Regions from separate parts of the Yersinia hibernica genome, predicted to be linked through region 3. Evidence: predicted binding sites of a transcription regulator. Region 3 holds the regulator's gene; each other region holds the start of a gene.

Region 1 (3,289 bases), 1.4 Mb from region 3:
AGGTAGGAGAATTGCCAATAAACTCAAGGTATACGCCGTCTTTACTTTTATCATCTCAAGCTCCGTCATCCAGTTGATGGTATATACCCTGCTCACTTGCTGTTACTGGGATAGCCGTAACATCAATAGCAATAGGCATAAAAAATCAGTAGACTTTTAATTGCTACAGATTTGTTACAACAGACATAATAGACACAGAGCAGGGGTAAAAGCGGAGCCTCATCACAGTTCCGCTAATTGTTTTTATATCGAGTAATCTGGATGTTAGCGCTGGCTTGCTATTTTCGCATTGCTTTGTGCTGAAATTGACACCGCGCTATTTTAATCAGGAATTATTTCCTACCAAGCATATCCGGAATAATTAAATCCCCACGTAATGCATATGAACCCAGCACACTTTTGGTTTTCCCATTAAGCCATGCCACTATTTTCGCCGCCATCGCATCCATCGAATACTCAATCGCAGGAATTGTCGGAATACCCGGATAATGTAACGTTCCAGCTAGGCTGAATACCATGATGTCATCAGGAACGGATTTATTAAATGCTTGCAGTTGTGGAATAACACTTTGAGCCTCGCGCTCATCCGCCACCAGCAATGCATTAAAATTGAGTGTGGCGCTGTTATTAAGCAACACTTGTAATGCAACTGATGAAGAGGGTGAATCCATGAAAATAAGATCGCGGTTAAAAGGTAAAAAGTTATTTTCCAGTGCTCGCTTATACCCCAACAGCACTTCGTCAACATAACCGCTGGTATCGGTATTAATTAAGGCAATCTTTCTTCTACCCTGTTTTATTAAATAATTACAGGCAGTTTCGGCGGCAAAAGCATGATCGAAATGGATACTGTTGGTGGCATCAACATCCATGCAATCGACCAGAATAATATCGTCATCAGAGAGATTAAGCGGGAAACGGGCACCAATAATCAGCACATCATCACACAGACCACAGGTCAGTTCATCGAGCGCCTGCATAACCTCAGCTCTATTATTGGCAAAACGCAGCAATAAATGCTTTTGATGCTGACTTAAATGTTTTTCAAGTGCGTACAGATAACCCGTTGTTTGGTTAATATTTTCCTGCGCGCAAATAACACCGATACAGCCTGTTGACTGGCTTAATAATGATTGCGCGATAACATTTGGCCGATAATTGAGTTCCTCAACCGCTTTTAGTACGGCCAGGCGGCTAGCTTCCTTAACGCCACGCGAACCACTCAACACCCGTGATACTGTGGCTTTAGAAACCCCAGCTAAACGTGATACATCGTTGATTGTAGACATGATTCTCTCCTCGGCAGGCTTTCGTCCTTACCTGTCATTCCTAAATACAGCGCTGGTCAAACTATTGCAGCTACCTGAGTATAATCGTTTCCATTTGCCATGGAAACCGAATTTCCATCACCATCCAAAATAGTTATCAAAACCCCAAAGCTGTGATGTTCATCAAATAAATAATCCCTTTATCCATTGGACTTTGATGGCTATCACAGTTCCATCCACTTTAAATGGAAAACGGTTTCCGCATGATATCCAATCATTCTCGAAACAACCGCTTTACCTAATTGGAAAACGGTTTCCGTAGAGTGTCAAAACCGTGGTCCCTAATGTTTTTATATTTTGAGGATGGCTGTCGATGTTCAAGATTATGTTGTGCTGTTCCGCCGGTATGTCCACCAGCATGCTGGTGAAAAAAATGCGAGCTGTTGCCGAGGAAAGAGGAATACCTGTCGAAATTGATGCATTTGGCGTGTCTGAATTTGATATTCAATTTCCGCGCTATCAGGTTGTTCTGCTCGGGCCGCAAGTAAAATATATGTTAGGTATGCTCTCAGAAAAGGCTGCAGTTCACGGTATTCCCGTCCAGTCCATTGACATGATGGATTACGGAATGCAGCGTGGCGATAAAGTCCTGGACTATGCACTGTCGCTCATTAACGCGACCCACTAAGAAGGTGTTCACATGAGTTCTCTCTATCAATCGATGATTGCTGTTATTGAACAATCTATTACTCCGTTAGCCGGGCGTCTGGGGCAGCAAAAATATGTTATTGCTATCCGTGATGGTTTTACTGCAGCACTGCCTTTTATGATCATCGGGTCATTTATGTTGGTGTTTATTTTCCCGCCCTTCTCTGCCGATACCACGATGGGGTTCGCCCGAGCATGGCTGGACTTTTCTCAGACATATCGTGCACAACTCATGTTGCCTTTTAATTTAAGCATGGGGGTCATGACATTCTTTATTTCAGTCGGGGTCGGGGCCAGTCTGGGACGACAATTTAATCTCGACCCCGTAATGACCGGCTTGCTGGCATTTATGGCATTTCTGCTTGTTGCCGCACCATTCGCTGATGGCAAAATTTCTACTCAATATCTTTCTGGTCAAGGGATCTTCACGGCACTAATTACTGCAATTTATTCCACTCGTGTTTATGCCGCTCTAAAGCAGCACAATATCACGATTCGCTTGCCCAAAGAGGTGCCGACAGGGGTCGCGCGCTCTTTTGAAATTCTGATCCCCGTATTAGTTATTATTGCCACCCTACACCCACTTAATTTATTCATTGAATCCCAGACTGGCATGATTATTCCAGAAGCTATCATGCATTTACTGGCACCATTGGTTTCAGCATCAGACTCTTTACCGGCAATGTTATTGTCAGTGCTATTGTGCCAAATTTTCTGGTTCTCAGGCATCCACGGTTCACTGATTGTCACCGGTATCATGAGCCCATTCTGGATGACCAACCTGGCGGCAAACCAAGCGGCTCTGGCAGCAGGTGCAGCCTTGCCACATATATACCTGCAAGGTTTTTGGGATCACTACTTATTAATTGGCGGCGTTGGCTCCACATTACCACTGGCTTTCCTCTTATTGCGCAGCAAAGTCACTCACTTACGGACGATTGGCAAATTGGGGATTGTGCCGAGCTTCTTTAATATTAATGAACCCATCCTGTTCGGCGCTCCAATTATTATGAACCCAATCATGTTCATACCATTTGCTTGTGTACCGATGATTAATGCCATTCTGGCTTATAGCGCCACCAAACTGGGATGGTTAGCGCAAGTTGTGTCTCTAACTCCGTGGACTACCCCGGCCCCCATTGGCGCATCCTGGGCGGCAAATTGGGCCTTCAGCCCGGTAGTTATGTGTTTGATATGTATGACAGTTTCCGCGTTAATCTATCTGCCATTCCTGCGTGCTTATGAACGTTCTTTATTGAAAACCGAAGGGGAAAAAGCCATGAACAGCGCCCCATCACTTTCAGATACCGTCC
Region 2 (3,289 bases), 260 kb from region 3:
TGAGCTGAAACTGGCCACTCATTTGGTGGTGCTGCGCGATAAACTGGAGCCGGTGTTTGCTGCTGGCCAATACCAAGAAGCATTGGTTCAGTTGGCGGCTCTGCGGGAAACGGTCGATGAGTTCTTTGACAGTGTAATGGTGATGGACGCAGACGATGCCGTGCGGGTTAACCGCCTGACATTGTTGAGCAAGTTACGCGAGCTGTTCTTGCAGGTTGCTGATATTTCGCTGTTGCAGTAATCCTGTACTCAGCTAATCACAGGGGAGCGTTTATCGCTCCCCTTAGCTATTCTTATTAGTGGATATGAGTGATAAGAATAGAATTTTGTGAAGATAAGTACTTATTACAGGAGTAGTTTCACATGACTTTTGCACTGAATACGACCCGATATTCACGTTGGTTGGCGCCATTCCTGGCGTTACTGGTGGTGTTCCAATTGACTGCCTGCGGGGATAAAGAGCCAGAACAACGTAAGGCTTTTATTGATTATCTGCAAAACACCGTGATGCGCAGTGGGATGAAACTGCCGACATTGAGTGAAGATCAAAAGCAGAAGTTTGGCCCTTATGTCAGCGATTACGCGATTTTAGTCACTTTTTCACAGCAACTGAGTAAATCTGTAGATGCCAGCCTGACGCCCGCTATTGCACAAATCAATGAGATTCGTGTCGCGCAGGATTATCTCAATAAGCGCGATGCATTACAGCAGTCCGCGGGCGCTTTAAACCTGTTGGTGCAACAGATTCGCACTGCAAAAACACAAGCAGACACTGCTGTAGCTGCACTGAAACAGCCCGATGACCTGAAAGCCGTGTTTAATAAAGTCTTTGATAACGTGGTCACTCAGCCGACGAATGTGTTGACCCCGGCAGTTCCGGTGGTTTCTGCCTTTGTGCAGGATTTGGCGCAAGTGGGCGATTTCCTGCAACAGCAGGGCACCCAAGTCAGCTTTAATAATGGCGGCGTCCAATTCCAGACTGCGCAGCAAGCGGCACAATACAACGCGATGATGGCGAATCTGGTTGCTAAGTATCCGGCAATGATGGCGGCGCAGAAGAGCGTCATGAGTATCATGCAGTGATGAATTTAGTTTGTTGATTGGGCTTTGTCTGGATTTTTGCTCACTCAACCGCCGAAGGGTGCGGGCGCGCACCTTTTGGTCTCCCGCGCTGAAATATGGTGGTGCCGGCGGGTAAACTTGTTGCATCTTTCGAGCTGACGAACTGCGTGTCCTTTCCCGCTTTGGCGCACTTTTCGCTGCTGTTCCCGGCAGCACACTCCCCCTTTCCCTGTTGCTTTATTACACATTTTTATTAAAAGCTGAGTCTTAGAGGCTATTAGTTGTGTGAATGTCTCATCTCCTCTGTGCGAGCAAAAATAACTTGTGATTAACATCACATTTTCAAAACAAATGATGGCAATAAAAGTGTGATTTATATCACCATATTGGCTGTTTTTAGCTTAAAAATTCTTCGCTGTGGTTTTCTTACACCCTAATAATGTGATGTACATCAACAAATACACCCCAGTGATGGGGGGTTTAGTGTGATGTTTATCACATTTATGGGGTGAGCTACGCGTGAGTAAAGGAGCATGCTAGAGTTTGTTTTGCATACAGCGTGTTTGTATTCGATAACACCGGCGGGTTTTGCGGAACTGCCTCAACAAAACAATGATATCGCGCTCTTATTGTTAGCGCGTACCAATAGGGGTGTTTTATGTTTTCACCAGACGCAAAGGTCAGAATTCAAAATTTTGGCCGATTCCTCAGTAACATGGTTATGCCCAATATCGGCGCATTTATTGCCTGGGGTATTATCACCGCACTGTTTATTCCAACAGGTTGGTTACCGAATGAAACGTTAGCCAAAATGGTGGGGCCGATGATCACCTACCTGTTACCGCTGCTGATCGGTTTTACCGGTGGCCGCTTGGTAGGGGGTGATCGTGGTGGTGTGGTGGGTGCGATTACCACCATGGGGGTTATCGTTGGTGCGGATATGCCAATGTTCCTCGGTGCAATGATTGTCGGCCCACTAGGTGGCTGGGCAATCAAACACTTTGACCGTTGGGTTGAAGGTAAAATTAAAAGCGGCTTTGAGATGCTGGTTAACAACTTCTCAGCCGGTATTATCGGTATGTTGTTGGCTATTTTGGCCTTTATGGCGATTGGCCCATTGGTTGAAATATTGTCTCATGTGCTGTCGAAAGGCGTGCATATCATGGTGCAGAATAACCTGCTGCCATTGACATCAATCTTCGTTGAGCCAGCCAAAATCCTGTTCCTCAATAACGCCATCAACCACGGTATCTTCTCACCGCTGGGTATCCAGCAGGCCACTGAAACCGGTAAGTCTATCTTCTTCCTGATCGAAGCTAACCCAGGCCCAGGTTTGGGGGTATTGATGGCTTATATGTTCTTCGGCAAAGGTAATGCCAAACAATCTGCTGGCGGCGCGGCTATCATCCACTTCTTCGGTGGTATCCACGAAATCTATTTCCCATACGTTCTGATGAACCCACGCTTATTGCTGGCGGTGATTCTGGGTGGTATGACCGGTGTGTTCACACTGACTCTGCTGAATGGCGGTTTGGTCTCACCAGCATCTCCGGGTTCTATCCTGGCGGTATTGGCGATGACACCGAAAGGCGCATATTTTGCCAACATTGCTGCAGTAACGGCGGCTTTTGCTGTGTCATTCGTGGTGTCAGCTATCTTGCTGAAAACTTCTAAAGTGAAAGATGACGACGAAGACAGTTTGGAAGATGCGACCCGTCGTATGCAAGACATGAAAGCACAATCTAAAGGCGCACAAGCCGCCAATGCAGCCGCTGCTGCTGGCGATTTGAGCACTGTGCGTAAAATCATCGTAGCCTGTGATGCTGGTATGGGTTCTAGTGCGATGGGGGCCGGGGTGTTGCGTAAGAAAGTACAGGATGCGGGTTTGAAGTACATCTCGGTAACAAACTGCGCTATCAACAACTTACCAGAAGATGTCGATTTAGTTATCACGCACCGTGATTTGACCGAGCGAGCTATGCGCCATGCACCACAAGCACAGCATATTTCGCTGACTAACTTCTTAGACAGCCAGTTGTACAACAACCTGACCGCACGTTTGGTTGAAGCCAGTGAGGCCGCTGCAACAGCGCAGAAAGTGATTGAAACGCTGGATGATAGCTTTGAACCATCTGAAGCCAACCTGTTCCGACTGGGCGCAGAGAATGTCTTCCTTAATCAACATGCGACCACCAAAGAGCAAGCCATTCGCTTTGCCGGTGAGCAG
Region 3 (3,289 bases):
GTAGTCCCCATCGTTAACCTGGAGTGGATTCAAAAATTAGTCCGGGATACTGGCGAGCGCGGCCATTCTCGTGAGGCGGTGATGGATTCCGTGGTGCGCTCCATGGATGACTATATTAACTACATCACGCCACAATTTTCGCGGACTCACATTAACTTCCAGCGAGTACCGACCGTCGATACCTCCAACCCATTTGCCGCCAAAGCCATTCCGTCACTGGATGAAAGTTTTGTTGTCATTCACTTTAGAGGTCTGAATCAAATCGATTTTCCCTACTTACTGGCGATGTTACAGGGATCGTTTATTTCCAATATCAATACTTTGGTGGTCCCAGGCGGGAAGATGGGGCTGGCAATGGAGTTGATTATGGCGCCATTGGTGCAGCAATTACTGGAAGGCAAAAAGATTATTTAATCGCCTGCGTACTTGAAGTAGCGGCCAACATCTCCGCTGCTTCAAGTCCGTCGAGTTTATTTAGGCGATTTCGCGGATCTCAAAACTGTGGGTAATGGTCGCCGCTTTGCCCAGCATCAGAGACACCGAGCAATACTTTTCAGCTGACAGCTCCACCGCGCGCTCAACAATTTTATCGGTTAAGCCCTTGCCGCTCACAATAAAATGCAGGTTAATTTGTGTAAACAGGCGCGGTGCCTCTTCCCGGCGCTGCGAGGTTAACGTCACTTCGCAATCGCGCACATCATTACGGCCTTTTTGCAAAATAGAGACAACGTCAATTGCGCTACAGCCGCCCGCCGACATTAACAGCATTTCCATCGGGCTCGGTGCTTTGTCTCCCGCATTTCCGTCCATCAAAACTTGATGCCCTGAAGCGGATTCCCCCAAAAATGTCAGCCCCTCAACCCACTTTACACGTGCCTGCATAACTCTTGCTCCCGGTTAAATTTTCTGATTCAGACTACCCTTTCATTTACAAACTGGCAATGTAACCCGATGTTCATCATGCTGAAGCGATACAACACAAGACACTGGCCTCATCCTGTGCTACAAACAGAATCGAAAGTGTTGTTTCTAGAATTAAATAGGGTAGCTTCTCAATACTCAGTGAAGGGTTTCTATCCGGTACGTATCTTGGCTATACCTTTCGGCAGTTGAGCAAATTAATATGCTAAGAGAAAGTGTATTTTATAAGCACGCCGCGCAGGGAACTCTGAACCCTGTTAAGTCTGGCTGCGATAACAACAGAGGATAACAGCGAATGGTTCTCGGCAAGCCACAAACAGACCCGACTCTCGAATGGTTCCTGTCTCATTGCCATATCCACAAATATCCATCGAAGAGTACGCTAATTCACCAAGGTGAAAAGGCCGAAACGCTTTACTACATCGTGAAAGGCTCCGTTGCGGTGCTTATCAAAGATGAAGAAGGTAAAGAGATGATTCTCTCCTATCTCAATCAGGGGGATTTCATCGGCGAGCTTGGATTATTTGAAGAAGGCCAAGAACGTAGTGCCTGGGTTAGAGCAAAAACCGCCTGTGAAGTGGCTGAAATTTCTTACAAAAAATTCCGTCAGTTGATTCAGGTTAACCCAGACATCTTGATGCGCCTGTCTTCACAGATGGCGAACCGCTTGCAGATTACATCGGAGAAAGTGGGTAACCTCGCCTTCTTGGATGTCACTGGGCGCATTGCACAAACGCTGCTTAACCTGGCAAAACAACCTGATGCCATGACCCACCCAGATGGGATGCAGATAAAGATTACCCGCCAGGAAATTGGTCAAATAGTTGGCTGCTCCCGCGAAACTGTGGGGCGGATACTAAAAATGCTGGAAGATCAAAATCTGATCTCCGCGCACGGTAAAACGATTGTCGTTTACGGCACGCGTTAATTCCCCCATAAACCGGTGTCGTTACCTCGGCACCGGTTTTTTATTTGTGTGATCAATAAACTTCTGGGGCCTATATGAATTGGCAACGGCTTATTTATCATCCTGAAGTTAACTATGCACTTCGCCAAACATTAGTCCTCTGCATACCTGCGGCGTTGGGATTCGCCATGGGCGAGTTACGGCTGGGGTTGATGTTCTCCCTGATACCAGCGTGTTGTAACATTGCGGCGCTAGATACCCCCCATCAACATTTCTTCCGACGACTGATTGTCGGCGGGGCTCTCTTTACATTCAGTAGCTACCTCACTCAGCAACTGCTGCTGTGGGAAGTTCCATTACCCGCAGTGATGCTTGGCTTGGCATTAATATTGGGTGTGAGTGGAGCTATCAGTCAGCTCAATGGTCGACTGCTTCCCGCCGCCCTTATCGCCGCTATTTTCAGCCTCAGCATGGTGGGCCGCGCACCTATCTGGCAAGCCCCCTTGATGTGTGCCGTGGGGACTCTCTGGTACGGCGTATTTACCTGGCTGTGGTTTCGCTTATGCAGGGACCAGCCCATCCGTGAGCCATTGAGCCAGCTTTATCATCTGTTGGCTGATTATTGCGACGCGGCATATCGTTTATTTGGCCAGCAGCAAGAAGCAGAAAAGACGATACCGCAGCTGTTAGATAGACAGCAAGGTATTATGGATAAAATTAATCAACTTTATCAACAATTTAACTTGCTCCCTAATACCACAAAAAAAGAACGAAAACGGCTACTGACACTCTTTCAAATGGCACTCGATTTGCAAGAACACATCACTGCGGCGATGAATCAGTCAGAAAAAACGCAAGAACTGGTTGAACAGACACCAATAGAAAAGGTTCTTGAGCGCAATATACAGATTATCTCAACACAAATGCGCACCATCGCCGATGATATTCTCTACCACCACCGGGCGAAAACCCATGTTAGCGCGGGTGATGCACTGGTCGAACTGGAAGAAATTGCCCAGCAATATCCTAATAATCCGGTGGCACAATTCTGCTATTACCATATCAGTCATATTACCCAAATCCTGAGTGACCAGCGCCCGCAATATGACCGCGATTTGATGTCCAGCCAGGTACCCCAGCCGCTCTGGCCAGCTATTGTCAGTTACTTATCTTTTAAATCCAGTGTATTACGTGATGCAGGTCGGATGGGTGTCACCTTGGCCACAGGCAGTTATATCGGCAACCTTATTCACCTGCCTAAACCTTATTGGATTTTACTCACCATCATGCTGGTGACGCAAAACGGCTATAACGCCACAAAAATACGTATTCATCACCGCGCCCTTGGCACCCTGATTGGGCTGCTACTCGCGGCAACTTTGCTGCATTTTAAGATGCCGGAAGGCACCACACTGAGCATCATGTTATTCATCACATTGATAGCTTATCTGGTGCAACGCA

The links. The regulator CRP, encoded in region 3, controls carbon source genes, mostly activating them, when cyclic AMP is high. The targets are predictions, from matches to a motif close to ATGTGANNNNNNTCACAT.
Positions count from the first base shown of each region.
Region 1: the regulator CRP is predicted to act here: its motif matches at 1,440-1,457, upstream of D5F51_RS04965 (PTS sugar transporter subunit IIB).
Region 2: the regulator CRP is predicted to act here: its motif matches at 1,546-1,563, upstream of D5F51_RS21790 (PTS mannitol transporter subunit IICBA).

Region 1 covers NZ_CP032487.1:1,042,053-1,045,341, reverse strand. The annotation lists gene agp (bifunctional glucose-1-phosphatase/inositol phosphatase) at 1-54, opposite strand, end outside; gene D5F51_RS04970 (LacI family DNA-binding transcriptional regulator) at 333-1,289, opposite strand; gene D5F51_RS04965 (PTS sugar transporter subunit IIB) at 1,642-1,956, shown strand; gene D5F51_RS04960 (PTS sugar transporter subunit IIC) at 1,969-3,289, shown strand, end outside.
Region 2 covers NZ_CP032487.1:4,661,374-4,664,662, reverse strand. The annotation lists gene glyS (glycine--tRNA ligase subunit beta) at 1-241, shown strand, start outside; gene D5F51_RS21795 (DUF3053 domain-containing protein) at 364-1,083, shown strand; gene D5F51_RS21790 (PTS mannitol transporter subunit IICBA) at 1,721-3,289, shown strand, end outside.
Region 3 covers NZ_CP032487.1:4,406,223-4,409,511, forward strand. The annotation lists gene D5F51_RS20770 (phosphoribulokinase) at 1-414, shown strand, start outside; gene D5F51_RS20775 (OsmC family protein) at 475-882, opposite strand; gene crp (cAMP-activated global transcriptional regulator CRP) at 1,217-1,849, shown strand; gene D5F51_RS20785 (YccS/YhfK family putative transporter) at 1,924-3,289, shown strand, end outside.